One region of the Affinirhizobium rhizoryzae genome, then DNA from elsewhere that is predicted to be linked to it. Evidence: predicted binding sites of a transcription regulator. Region 1 holds the regulator's gene; each other region holds the start of a gene.
The links. Region 1 encodes LexA, which represses DNA repair genes until DNA is damaged. Its sites were predicted from a motif close to TGTTCNNNNTGTGTTCNG; they were not measured.

Region 1 (3,223 bases):
GGCAACAGGCCGTGCAGTTTGCCTTCGCATTGCGCAGCTATGTTGGCGATCGTATTCGGCAACTTAATCCCGGCGATGAGGGGGCATTTGCGGCTGCCATCGTAACGGATGAGCGACGAGCGATTTCGCCAACGGTCGTGGAGGCTCTCAGATCATCTGGGCTAGCCCATATCGTCGCCATATCCGGCCTGAACATGGCGCTCGCTGCGGGAATCTTTTTTGTCGGCCTACGAACCGTGCTCGTTATGCTGCCGGGCGTTTCAGCGCGTTTACCTGTCAAAAAAGTCAGCGCATTCGGTGCGCTTCTGATGGTGACGGCCTATTATTGCATCTCCGGTTTCGGCGTATCAGCTGAACGAGCATACATCATGATGGCGATTCTTCTGATTGCCATCCTCTTCAACCGCCCTTCGTTGAGTATGCACAACATCGCCCTGGCGGCGTTGGTGATCATCGTTCTTCACCCATCCAGTGTCATGGGCGCCAGTTTCCAGATGTCGTTTGCTGCGACTGCTGCTCTGCTTGCCTGCTATCGCATCTGGGCTGATCGCGCTCATGAGTCCGATCAGGCGCTCGTTTCCGGCATTTCATTTCGTAGCCTTTTGTCCGGCGTCTCTCGGGTTCTGGGCGGGACGTTGATGACATCCCTGATCGGAGGATTGGCAACTGCGGTCTTTTCCATTGCGCATTTCAATCAGCTGACTGCCTATGGCCTCGCTGCCAATCTTGCGACCATGCCCATCATCTCCCTCATTGTCATGCCTTCGGGACTCATCGGCATGCTTCTGATGCCCTTCGGGCTCGATCAACCGTTCTTCATGATCATGTCTCTTGGCTTGAAGCTGGTAATCGCGGTGGCCCTGGAGGTGGCCTCCTGGGGCGGAAATATAGAAACGGGGCGTGCCGCAAGCTGGCTCTTGCCTGTTGCCACCGCCGGTCTCATCATCTTCTCGCTCTTGCGGACACGACTGCGATGGTTTGGCCTCGTCATTCTTGTGGCTTCCGTGTGTGTCAACGGACTGATGGAGCCGTCCAGGCCTGATCTCGTAATTGCAGAGGATGGAAGAATGGTGGCGCTCTTGAGTGGGACGTCGGCATCCGTCACGACCGAAAGACCATCCGAGTTCGTATTCAAACAATGGAAGAACGCGCTGGGCCTTGAGGAACTTGTGATGCCAGCCGTGACGAGGGTAGATGTGGGTAAGCGCGAGGCGGCACCAGAATCAAACGGGCCAGTAACAGGAACGGTTTCAGGGAAGACACCGCGTCATGCATTGACGAGCAAAGAGATCGCGCTCATCGACAGAGCATTGGCAATAGACCAGTTGCCGCCGCTTCAAATGCCGCGCTTCTCTTGCGTCAAAAATCTGATTTGCATCGGACGCAGTCCATCAGGTGCCAGAGTTACGATCGTGAGTGACACACGCCTCACAGGATATGCGTGCGACAAGTCTGACATCGTCGTCGTATCCGGCTCGCCCTTTACACAATGCCGCTCTGGTGCGTTGCTCCTGACGGGTTCAAAACTGAAGCAGACAGGCTCCATTGAAATTTGGTTTAACGGTCAGCCTCATCCAGGTTCCTGGATGCTGGAGTCTGCGCTTCAGGGCAACGAAAGACCTTGGCAGTTGCACCGTCTTTACGACTGGCGAACCAACACATTCCAGCAGTTGGACGACGATCCTATCCGTCGACTTCGGGTTCAGTGATAGCGCCGAATGAGGCCCACCAGCTTGCCCTGTACCTTGACACGGTCTGGCGGGAAGATGCGCGTTTCGTAAGCGGGGTTCGCAGCTTCGAGCGCAATCGATGCGCCTTTGCGGCGGAAACGCTTCAACGTCGCTTCCTCGTCGTCCACAAGTGCTACCACGATATCGCCGGGGCTGGCTGTCGCGCCGTTTCGAATGATTACGGTGTCGCCGTCCAGGATCCCTGCCTCGATCATCGAATCACCCTTGACCTCGAGCGCGTAGTGTTCTCCCGGCCCAAGCATTTCCAATGGAACGCTGATGGCATGGGTATTGTTCTGAATCGCAGAGATCGGCACGCCAGCGGCGATGCGCCCCATGACAGGAACCGATGCGGACTGGCTATCCTCTTCTGCGGGTTTTGACTGCACCGGAGCAGGTGAAGGCGGCTGCACTTTGCCAAGCGATCCCTCGATGACGCTTGGCGAAAAGCCGCGTTTGGGTGTCGCAGGCGTTGCACCGAAGGGCTCGGGCAGCTTGATAACCTCCAGCGCCCGGGCGCGGTTGGGCAGCCGACGGATAAAGCCTCTTTCTTCAAGAGCAGTGATCAAGCGGTGAATTCCCGACTTGGAGGCGAGATCCAGAGCATCTTTCATCTCGTCAAATGACGGCGGCACGCCCGACTCCTTCATCCGTGCATGAATGAAAAGAAGCAGTTCCTGCTGTTTACGTGTCAACATGCGTCGTCATCCTGTTGGGAAACAAATCCAGAACAGACACTATCTGTTCCATATGTGTTCCGCAAGAGGTTCACGGCAAATATAGCTTGCAGAAACACATGGATAATGGTGGGTTGCAGGCCGTGTTACCGACAGGAGCTTCTTTTTTGACTACTCCGAACATCGATCATCTGGTCTTGCCGGTCGAATCGCTGGTTGGCGCGCGCAAGCGTTGGCAGGAGCTTGGCTTTACCGTGGCGCCGGACGCGTTCCATCCTTTCGGCACGTCCAATGCCTGTGTCTTTTTCAGCGACGGAACCTATCTTGAGCCACTTGCCGTTCAAGATGAGGCTCTCGCAGGCCAGAGCATTACTGCAGGAAACTGCTTCGTCGAAAAAGATCGTACGTTTCGGCAAGCCGGAGCTCGTGAAGGTTTTTCTGCTTTTGTTTTGCGTTCGACGGATGCGGTGACGGATGATGAACGCTTCCGGCAATCCGGGATCAGCGCCGGGAATCGCCTGGACTTTTCGCGTACGGTCGTTGATGAGAACGGTAGCGCTTCGGTTGCCAGCTTTCGACTGGCCTTTGCCGATCTCGATTCCTCGAGCTTCTTCGCTTTCACGTGCCAACGAGTGAATGCGGCATTACCAACTGCGGGGCCGTCCGTAGAGCATAGAAATGGTGCGCTCGGACTTGGCGCTCTCTTCCTCGCCACAGAGGGGTCAAGGGGAATTGAAAATCTGGCAACGATGCTTGGCGTTCACGTGCAGGAAAAGGATCACAAGTATGTGTTCCCGCTGGGCAATTGTGACGTCG
Region 2 (3,223 bases), 1.5 Mb from region 1:
TGCCTACCATTCAAATGCGACTGACAAATGTGCCTGTACGGCGATGTGGGATTGCACGGCTGGCTCATTCAGGTGGTTTTTTGGCGAAGATGAAACCGTCGTCATTCTGGAAGGCGATGTTTTCGTCATCGCGGAAGATGGCACGCAGAAACTGCTGAAAGCAGGCGATGTCGGTTACTTCAAGGCCGGAACCTGGGCGACCTGGAAGGTGGAGCGCTATGTCCGAAAGATCGCCTTCATGCGCCAGCCGCTCGATCTGCCCGTTTCCCTGTTTTATCGTATCCGCAGGCGCATCATCCGCAAGCTGAAGGGCCGAAGAACAGCACTCTGAGCCCATTCTCGCGTTGCCATTGCCCCTCAGGCATCCTACATCTGCCAGGTAATCTCTTGAGGGGCAGTCATGGCCAATATTCGTAAAGTCGCGTTCCAGATGGACCACGTGTCCGGCATCAATATCGCCGGAGATTCTACCTTCGCCATGGCGCTGGAAGCGCAGGCGCGCGGCTACGAACTCTTTCACTATACGCCCGACAGGCTGACCATGCGCGATGGCAAGATATTTGCCGCCGTGGAAGCCATGCAGTTGCGTGACGAAAAGGGCAATCATTTCACGCTCGGCGAGCGGGAGCGCGTCGATCTGTCGACTATGGATGTCGTCCACCTGCGGCAGGACCCGCCCTTTGACATGGGTTACATCACATCTACCCATCTTCTGGAGCGTATCCATCCGAAGACGCTGGTCGTGAACGATCCTGCCTGGGTGCGCAACTCACCGGAAAAGATTTTCGTGACCAAGTTCGCGGATCTGATGCCGCCGACCCTGATTACCAAGGATGTTGGCGAGATTGCCCGCTTCCGGGAGGAGCTCGGCGACATCATCCTGAAGCCGCTCTATGGCAATGGCGGCGCAGGCGTCTTCCACTCTGCCCGTGATGATCGCAACTTTTCGTCGCTTCTGGAAATGTTCGGCCAGATGTATCGCGAGCCTTACATCGCTCAGGCCTATCTGCCGGCCGTGCGCAAGGGTGACAAGCGAATCCTCCTCGTTGATGGAAATCCGGTGGGCGCGATCAACCGCGTGCCAGCAGAGCACGACGCCCGCTCCAATATGCATGTCGGCGGACGTGCAGAGCCGACGGAGTTGACCCGCCGCGAGCAGGAAATCTGCGAGCGTATCGGACCAGCGCTGCGGGAGCGCGGCTTCCTGTTCGTCGGGATTGATGTCATCGGTGACTACATGACCGAGATCAATGTCACGTCTCCAACCGGCATTCGCGAAGTCAAGAAGTTCGGCGGGGTCGATGCAGCCGCGCTGCTTTGGGATGCGATCGAGGCAAAGCGTTCTGCCGCTTGAGAGTTGAGGCACTTCAAATTTAGGTGCAACTTTAACAGGAATTTTGTTCTCTAATTGTTCTTGTTTCCGCCTTCAAGTTGTGCTTGATTGCACGCGAGCTTCGGTGCTGCTGCCGAAGCGTGGCTGGCAGGTGGAAATGGTCGCGCGTGTTAATACGGTTGCCTTTCAGGGCATAGAGGGCGTCCCTGTTGACGTGCAGGTCATGGTGGGCCCGGGGAAGCTCGCCATGCAGATCGTTGGCCTGCCGGACAAGGCGGTAGCGGAGAGTCGTGAGCGCGTACAGGCAGCCCTGCATGCCTCCGGTCTCGCGCTGCCGCCGAAAAGGATCACGATCAATCTGGCGCCTGCGGATCTTCCCAAGGAGGGATCTCACTTTGATCTGCCGATTGCACTCGGGCTGATGGCTGCCTTGGGCGCCATTCCAGTCGAAGCACTGGCAAGTTACGTTGTGATTGGCGAGCTCAACCTGGACGGAACACTGGCTGCAGTGGCCGGTGCCTTGCCTGCAGCCATTGGTGCAAATGCGCTCGGCAAAGGGCTCATCTGCCCGGCAGACAGCGGTGCGGAGGCCGCCTGGGCCGGTGCCGAGTTCGATATTCTGGCACCTCGCAGTCTGATTGCGCTGGCCAACCATTTTCGCGGAAGCCAGCTTCTTTCAAGGCCAGCACCGGCAATTCGTGCAGCTCCCACCAGTTTGCCGGATCTCGCCGAGATCAAAGGACAGGAAAGCGCCAAGCGAGCGCTGGAAGTTGCTGCGGCGGGTGGTCATAATCTTCTGATGGTGGGGCCGCCAGGTTCTGGAAAGTCGATGCTGGCGGCGCGCCTTCCTTCCATTCTTCCGCCGCTTTCTGCAGCGGAGCTTCTGGAAGTCTCCATGATTCACTCGATTGCGGGTCAACTTTCGGGAGGGAAGCTGTCGGACCGGCGTCCGTTCCGCACACCGCATCATTCGGCCACCATGGCAGCGCTTGTCGGTGGCGGTTTTCGGGCAAAACCGGGTGAGGCATCGCTGTCACATCACGGCGTGCTGTTCCTTGACGAATTTCCCGAATTTTCCCCGCAGGTCCTTGATGCCTTGCGACAGCCGCTGGAAACGGGCGAGTGCATCATTGCACGCGCCAATCACCGGGTCTCTTATCCGGCCAATATACAACTGGTCGCTGCCATGAATCCGTGCCGATGCGGTATGGCCGGTGAGCCGGGGCATACCTGTGCCAAGGGCCCTAAATGCATGACGGATTATCAGGCACGCATCTCCGGGCCTCTGCTGGATCGCATCGATATCCGTATCGACGTGCCCGCTGTTGCGGCAGCGGACCTCATCCGTCCTCGTCCGGCGGAAAGCAGTGCCGATGTAGCTGCCCGCGTCGCGAAGGCAAGAGATCGCCAGCGCCGGAGGTTTATTGCCGCAGGCATGCCCTATATCAGCACCAATGCAAGATGTTCGACCTCGCTCATCGAGCAGGTCGCTGAACCTGACACTGCCGGAGCACAGTTGTTAAGGGATGCGGCTGACAAGATGAAATTCTCGGCGCGTGCCTATCATCGGGTGCTGAAAGTAGCCAGAACACTTGCGGATCTGGACGACTGCGACCGTGTTGGGCGCATCCATCTCGCGGAAGCCATATCCTACCGAATAGCAGGTGAAAGGTTGACTGCAGCCGTCTGACGACAGGCTCTTGAGATAACCAGGGAGGTTCGGTGATGAGTAGAGCGGATGACCGCTTGTACACCTCTCACGCCAGATGTCGGGCTGACCTCTGCCATGGAGATCAGCCCTGACGGTGTAGCGCTAATGCATGTCGCGCTCAACCGGATTCGGTTGAGCGAAACGAACATGCATCATTTCAAAGTCTTACAGCGTCGTCC
Region 3 (3,223 bases), 900 kb from region 1:
GCCGCGACCGCCGGACAGGACCGGCAGGCCGACCGCCACCAGCACGACGAGCAGAACATAGGCCAGCGCACCGCGCCTAGCGCCGATGATGCAGCCTGCCAGCATGACACCCATGGATTGCGCGGTGATCGGCACCGGCAGAAACGCCAGCGGAACCGGCGGAATCAGGCCCAGAACAACGATGATGGCGGTAAACAGCGCCGCAAGCACGAGATCTCTGGTGGACATGAAAACTCCTGTCGAGGCTGAGCGCCTCTTTTAAAAAAGATCAATGGCGGCTTTTCTGGCCTCGAATGCCGCGTGCGTCAATCGCGTCGGCAATGCTATCCGCATCCTTGAGGGTTGAAATGATCAGCGGACCGAGCAGGCGATGCAGCTTCACCGGAATACCGCGTGCCTTGTGCGCATCCTTCAAGGCCCCGTAGCGCGCATGAATCTCAGGAACGAAGCGCAGGACAAGGCCAAGCGCCAGACCCAGATCCGCCGCTCTGATGAGGCCAAGCCTTTCCAGCGGCATGGCGGCTCGCGTCAGTGTATCGATGAACGCAGAGAGGGATGTGCTTGCCGTCACGGCACTGGCAAAAAACAGGATGGCAGGCAGGCGTAGGAGAATGACCAGACCGTCGCGCGGCGACAGGAGCACCATGTTGACAAGTGCAAGAAAGGCAATCGTCAGGAGCACCGGCTTCGTTCTCTGCCAGAGCATCCTCTCCGTCATGCCGATACTGCGCGAAACCATAAGCGAAGCGACAAGCGCGGCTGCAAGCAGCGGCAGGTTGCTGATGAGCGTGAGCACGAGGCTGAGCACCAGCAGCGCGAAAAGCTTCCAGCCGGTTCCCATCCGGTGAAGCCAGCTTTCCCCCTCGATGTGGAGGCTGTTCAGCATCCGACCAGCTCGCAATAGAAACGGATCGCTTCGTGACCCCAGCCATCGAAAACGATCCGACCTTCGTGAAACACCAGCACTCGCTCGAAGCCTGCGACCAGATCCAGATCATGGCTCACCACAATGGCCTGTTCGGCCAAGTCGCCAATCGTGTCCTTGACGATGGCCCGGTTGCGCAGGTCCAGTTGATTGGTCGGCTCGTCGAACAGTAGCAGATCCGGCTCCGTCACCGTCACCGCCGCCAGTGCCGCCAGTTGCAACTGGCCGCCGGACAATTCATGCGGACGCCGCCTTGCAAGATCCTCGATCCCGAACCGCTGGAGCACTGCGCCAACACGCCGGCTCACCTCCGGTCCCTTGACGCCTCGGCTCTTCAGGCCAAGCGCCACGTCATCCTCAATCACTGGAAGAATGATCTGGTGTCCCGGGTTCTGGAAAATGAAGCCAATACGTCCGCGCAAGGCATCACCGTCCTCGGCCCAATCCAGACCATCGATGAGAATCTTGCCGCGCGTGGATTTGGCAAGTCCGGCAATCAGCCGGGCAAAACTGGTCTTGCCGGAACCGTTCAGGCCAATCACGCCGATCCGGTGTTCAGTCAATTCGAGAGAAAGCGGATGAAGCGCCACCCGTTCTCCAAAGCTCAAACCCGCGTTTTCAAGTTGAATGCGCAACCGTGAAGGCCTCTATCCGTTTCCGCAGTCTCTATAACGCTCCGCTTCGATCAGGGGAATGCCTGTCTGAATACGGAAAAATCGACGCGCCGCATTGAACAAAACAAGAACAAGCGCTAGCGTGAGAATTATGACGATTCTGATTGAAAACGAGCGTGCACGGCGAATGTTTCTGGAGCGGCAAGGCCTTGCCGCCGCGCCAAATCGCGCGCTTGGTTTGCAGGGGCTGCAGCGGCTGATCGAGGATCTCGGCTTTGTTCAGGTCGATAGCGTCCAGACCGTGGAGCGCGCCCATCACCAGATCCTGTTCTCCCGCAACCAGACCTATCGGAGGGAGGATCTCGTCCGGCTGCTGGAGAAAGAGAGAAGCCTGTTTGAACACTGGACGCATGATGCCTCGGTCATTCCGTCCGCCTTCTTTCCCTATTGGAAGCATCGCTTTGTCCGCCGCGAGGCAAAGATCATGGAAAACTGGGCCAAGTGGCAGGGGGAGGGGTTCGACCGCGCTTTCGAGGCAACCTATCAGCGCATCCGCACGCTGGGGGCCACCATGTCGCGTGATGTGAAAGCGGAGGATCACAAAGGCGGCGGCTGGTGGAACTGGCATCCCTCGAAGACTGCGCTCGAATTTCTATGGCATACCGGCAAGCTCGCCATCGCGCGGCGGGAAAACTTTCAGAAAGTCTATGATCTGGCGGAGCGGGTCATTCCGCCGCATCACTATGAGCCGGAGGTCAGCCACGATGAATTCGTCGATTGGGCCTGTCGCTCGGCGCTTTCCCGGCTTGGTTTTGCAACGCATGGAGAAATCGCTGCCTTCTGGGCGCTGGTGTCCCCGCAGGAGGCGAAAACCTGGGTGGATAGCCACCGAGAGGAATTGCAACTGGTCTCCATTGCCTGTGTCGATGGCACGTCACGTCCTTCCTTTGCGCTGAAGGAGCAACTGCCCGCAATTCTGGAACCCCCTGTGCCGCCGCAGCGGATCCGCGTCCTGTCACCGTTCGATCCACTGCTGCGGGATCGCAACCGCGCCGAACGCCTGTTCGGCTTCTTCTATCGCATCGAGATTTTCGTGCCCGAACCCAAGCGGCAATATGGCTACTACGTTTTCCCGCTGCTGGAAGCGGATCGGATGATTGGGCGCATCGATATGAAGGCCGACCGCAAGACAAGCCTTCTTGGCGTCAAGCGGCTGTGGCTGGAGCCGGGCGTCAAGCTATCCACCGGACGGTTGGAGCGCCTGAACGCAGAGCTTTTGCGGCTTGCGCGCTTCACCGGTGTGGAAGGGGTGAACTATGCCGATGGCTGGCTGGCCGGTGCCTGAAGGAGTGAATGAATTGAGTGGTTACGCTGTTGTTTCAAACTTTCCCGAACTTGGCGATTACATGCGTCTGCGAACCATATCGGGATTGACGCCATTTTCGGAAGAGGCCTCCCGCAAAGGGCTGAAGGGCACGGTTTTCGGCGTTTCGATCTATTTGGGCGATGATGTTGTCGGCATGGGCCGCATCATCGGCGATGGCGGGTGTTTCTTCCAGATTACGGATATCGCCGTGGACCCTACACACCAGGGCAAGGGTCTCGGCAAGAAGATCATGGGCGCGCTGACCGATTATATCCGTCAGAATCTTCCGGCCACAGCCTATGTGAGCCTGATTGCAGA
Region 4 (3,223 bases), 1.5 Mb from region 1:
AATAATATTATAATGAATGGAGTGCTAATGCCTGATATTTTAACTATATCTACATTTGCACTTATTGCCTTGGGCATGGTTCTGACACCCGGACCGAATATGGTTTACCTGATTTCGCGCTCGATTTGCCAGGGGCCGAAAGCAGGACTCATTTCTCTCGGCGGCGTGGCGCTCGGCTTCATATTTTACATGCTGTGCGCGGCATTCGGTATAACGGCCATCGTCATGGCCGTTCCTTATGCCTATGATGCGCTGCGGATTGGCGGAGCGGTCTATCTGCTTTATCTGGCATGGCAGGCGGTAAAACCGGGCGGCAGATCGCCATTTCAGGTGAAGGACCTGCCGCAGGATAGCCCAGGCAGATTGTTCGCCATGGGCTTTGTGACCAATCTTCTCAACCCGAAGATCGCCGTCATGTATCTTTCGCTGCTGCCGCAATTCGTCCAGCCCGATCATGGGAGCGTGCTCGTACAATCGCTAGCACTTGGAACGACGCAGATCATGATCAGCATTACAGTGAATGCTATGATTGCACTCGCAGCAGGATCCATCGCAGGCTTTCTATCCCGCCGGCCAAGCTGGCTGGTTGTTCAACGCTGGCTGATGGGGACAGTCCTGGCAGGCCTTGCCATTCGCATGGCAACGGAAGCCCGTCGATAAGATGGGACCAGGCTAATCAGCCGGTACGATCCGCTGCCTCGTCTGCGCTTTCCTCGATGCGCTCCATATCATCGTCACTCAAGCCGAAATGGTGGCCGATTTCGTGGATGAGAACATGGGTGATGATATCGCCCAGCGTCTCGTCATTTTCAGCCCAGTAGTCAAGGATAGGGCGACGATAGAGGCGGATGCGGTTGGGAAGCTCACCCGTTTCCATGGTGAAGCGTTCAGAAATTCCACGTCCTTCAAAGAGACCCAGAAGATCGAAAGGCGTTTCCAGCGCCATATCCTCAAACACTTCATCATCAGGAAAATCTTCGATCTCGATGATCAGGTTCGTCGTCAGCGCACGAAATTCTTCCGGAAGATTGCCATAGGCCTCGATTGCCAGCGACTCGAAAGTGCTGATGGTTGGGGCGTGGCGATCCCGCCAATCATCTGTCTGGTCAACACGGGCCATAACTGCTCCTTTTCTCGACCCCATATAAGGTTTTCTCAAAAAATTTTCGAGTGCGGATTCAATCACCACCTGCATGAGTCGGTGAAACTGGTTACCAGCCCCGTTGACTCTTGCCGCGACCTCTGGAATCCATAAGAACATAACATGAACATATGATCTCTTCAGGCGTTATACCGAGGAGATCCAAGCGATGGAGCTGACGTCATGGCGAAAAACGCCTTGGCGCAGGAGACTGTTTTTGCCCTGCGCGAAACGATTGCCCGGTTGGAAGGCAAATCCCTTCCGGCACTGGCCGCCGCCCAGGCAAGCCATGCCGGACATCCGGCAGGTGGCGACGAGGCCCGGATCAGGACGGGAGTGGATTTCCTGGATGAAGCTTTGGACGGCGGTCTGCCTTGTGGCGGGATCACCGAACTGCGCAGTGACGGTCTACGTCATGCAGGCGCTCTGTCCGGCTTTGCCATGGCGCTTGGATGCCTGTTCCAGAAGGCTGAAAATCGCCCACTGCTGTGGATTTCAGATCGCATGACCGCCAGTGACGCCGGTCTGCCCTACCCAATCGGGTTGAAGCGCTTTGGCCTGTCCATCCACCGGTTCCTGCATGCGGCACCGAACCGGCTGGAAGACGCCCTGTGGCTTGCAGAAGCCGCGCTTTCAAGCGGCATCTTTGCCGCAACCTTTTTTGAAGTGCGCGGAAACCCTGCCCACTTCGGCTTGACCGAAAGCCGACGATTAAGCCTGCGGGCAAAGGCAGCAGGACGTCCGCTTCTGATCTTGCGACATGGGGGAGAGGAAGAGGCATCCAGCGCCCTTTTCCGTTTCCATGTCGAACCCTCCCTCGCCTCCCCTCGTCGCCTGCCAGATGGATCGATGCTTGGCGGCAGCATCGGTTCATCCGTCTTCCATCTAACTTTGGAAAAGAGCCGCAATGCGGCCCCGCTTTCCCTGCATCTGGAGTGGAACCATCATGACCGCCGTCTCATCGCCCTCGACCCGACAGAACGCGCTCTTTCGTTCGAACGGCCGACAGCGCATTCTGGCGCTTCACTTCCCAAGGCTCTCGACAGACAGGATCCTTCGCCGCCGCTGGGGGCTGTCCTGGCGTTCGACCGGGCGTCCTGAAGACATCATTTTCGTCTGCGCCGGCCGGCGGGAAAACGCCATGCGTCTGACCGCACTGGATTCGCATGCTGAAACCGTGGGGCTGAAGCGAGGGCAGGGGCTGGCGGAAGCGCGCGCCATCCATCCTGCTCTTGTCATGGTGGAAGAAGATGAAGCAGCGGACAAACGCTTTCTGGAAGCCCTGGCGGACTGGTGTGACCGCTACACGCCTTTGGTGGCACTGGAAGGCAGGGATGGCCTGTTCCTGAACATTACTGGCTGCGCGCATCTTTTCGGTGGTGAAGAGGCCATGCTGCGGGAAATCCTGCTGCGGCTGGAGCAGATGGGACTGGAGGTCAAAGGTGCCATCTCGTCCGCTCCAGGTCTTTCGTCGGCTGTCGCCCGTTTCGATGCAAGCCGAATTATCGGGGAGGATGAGCATGAACGCCTACTGGCGCCCTTGCCGCTCGCAGCTCTGAGGATTGATGATGCAACCGTGCAAGGGCTCGCCAAGCTTGGCCTGAAACAGGTTGGCGATCTGCTGGAGGCCCCACGCGCACCTCTGGCACGACGTTTCGGGACACAGCTTCTTCTGCGGTTGGATCAGGCCTTGGGTCTGGATGACGAAGCCATATCCCCTCGCCGACCCGTAGCGCATCTTTCCGCTGAAAGACGTCTCGCCGAGCCCGTTCAGGCGGAGGACGACATTCTGGAACTCACCTCACAGGTGGCGCAAAGCCTCAAACCGGGGCTGGAGGCAAGAGGTGCAGGTGGGCGCGTCTTCGAACTGGTTCTGTTTCGGGTCGATGGCAAGGTCTTTCGGCTGAAGGCGGGTGCCTCTCGGCCCTTAAGGGATGCTGCTCGTATTGCCAAACTCTTTGCCGAACGGCTGAAAGGTGTTCACGATGATCTGGATGCGGGCTTCGGTTTTGAGCTCCTGCGGCTGAACGTGCTGCGTCACGAGGTTTTCGATCATGCCCAGAAGGATTTCGAAGGCGAGGA

Region 2: the regulator LexA is predicted to act here: its motif matches at 1,399-1,416, upstream of G6N80_RS09365 (YifB family Mg chelatase-like AAA ATPase).
Region 3: the regulator LexA is predicted to act here: its motif matches at 1,655-1,672, upstream of G6N80_RS06715 (energy-coupling factor ABC transporter ATP-binding protein).
Region 4: the regulator LexA is predicted to act here: its motif matches at 1,254-1,271, upstream of G6N80_RS23345 (ImuA family protein).

The regions. Positions count from the first base shown of each region.
Region 1 is NZ_CP049250.1:2,546,776-2,549,998, forward strand. Features, by position in the region: gene G6N80_RS18100 (ComEC/Rec2 family competence protein) at 1-1,709, shown strand, start outside; gene lexA (transcriptional repressor LexA) at 1,703-2,428, opposite strand; gene G6N80_RS18110 (VOC family protein) at 2,527-3,223, shown strand, end outside.
Region 2 is NZ_CP049250.1:660,531-663,753, reverse strand. Features, by position in the region: gene G6N80_RS09375 (cupin domain-containing protein) at 1-331, shown strand, start outside; gene gshB (glutathione synthase) at 401-1,354, shown strand; gene G6N80_RS09365 (YifB family Mg chelatase-like AAA ATPase) at 1,491-3,023, shown strand.
Region 3 is NZ_CP049250.1:74,825-78,047, reverse strand. Features, by position in the region: gene G6N80_RS06725 (biotin transporter BioY) at 1-228, opposite strand, end outside; gene G6N80_RS06720 (energy-coupling factor transporter transmembrane component T family protein) at 269-886, opposite strand; gene G6N80_RS06715 (energy-coupling factor ABC transporter ATP-binding protein) at 880-1,560, opposite strand; gene G6N80_RS06710 (winged helix-turn-helix domain-containing protein) at 1,691-2,884, shown strand; gene G6N80_RS06705 (GNAT family N-acetyltransferase) at 2,946-3,223, shown strand, end outside.
Region 4 is NZ_CP049250.1:1,036,348-1,039,570, reverse strand. Features, by position in the region: gene G6N80_RS11185 (DUF1737 domain-containing protein) at 1-5, shown strand, start outside; gene G6N80_RS11180 (LysE family translocator) at 28-660, shown strand; gene G6N80_RS11175 (metallopeptidase family protein) at 677-1,120, opposite strand; gene G6N80_RS23345 (ImuA family protein) at 1,325-2,242, shown strand; gene G6N80_RS11170 (Y-family DNA polymerase) at 2,283-3,223, shown strand, end outside.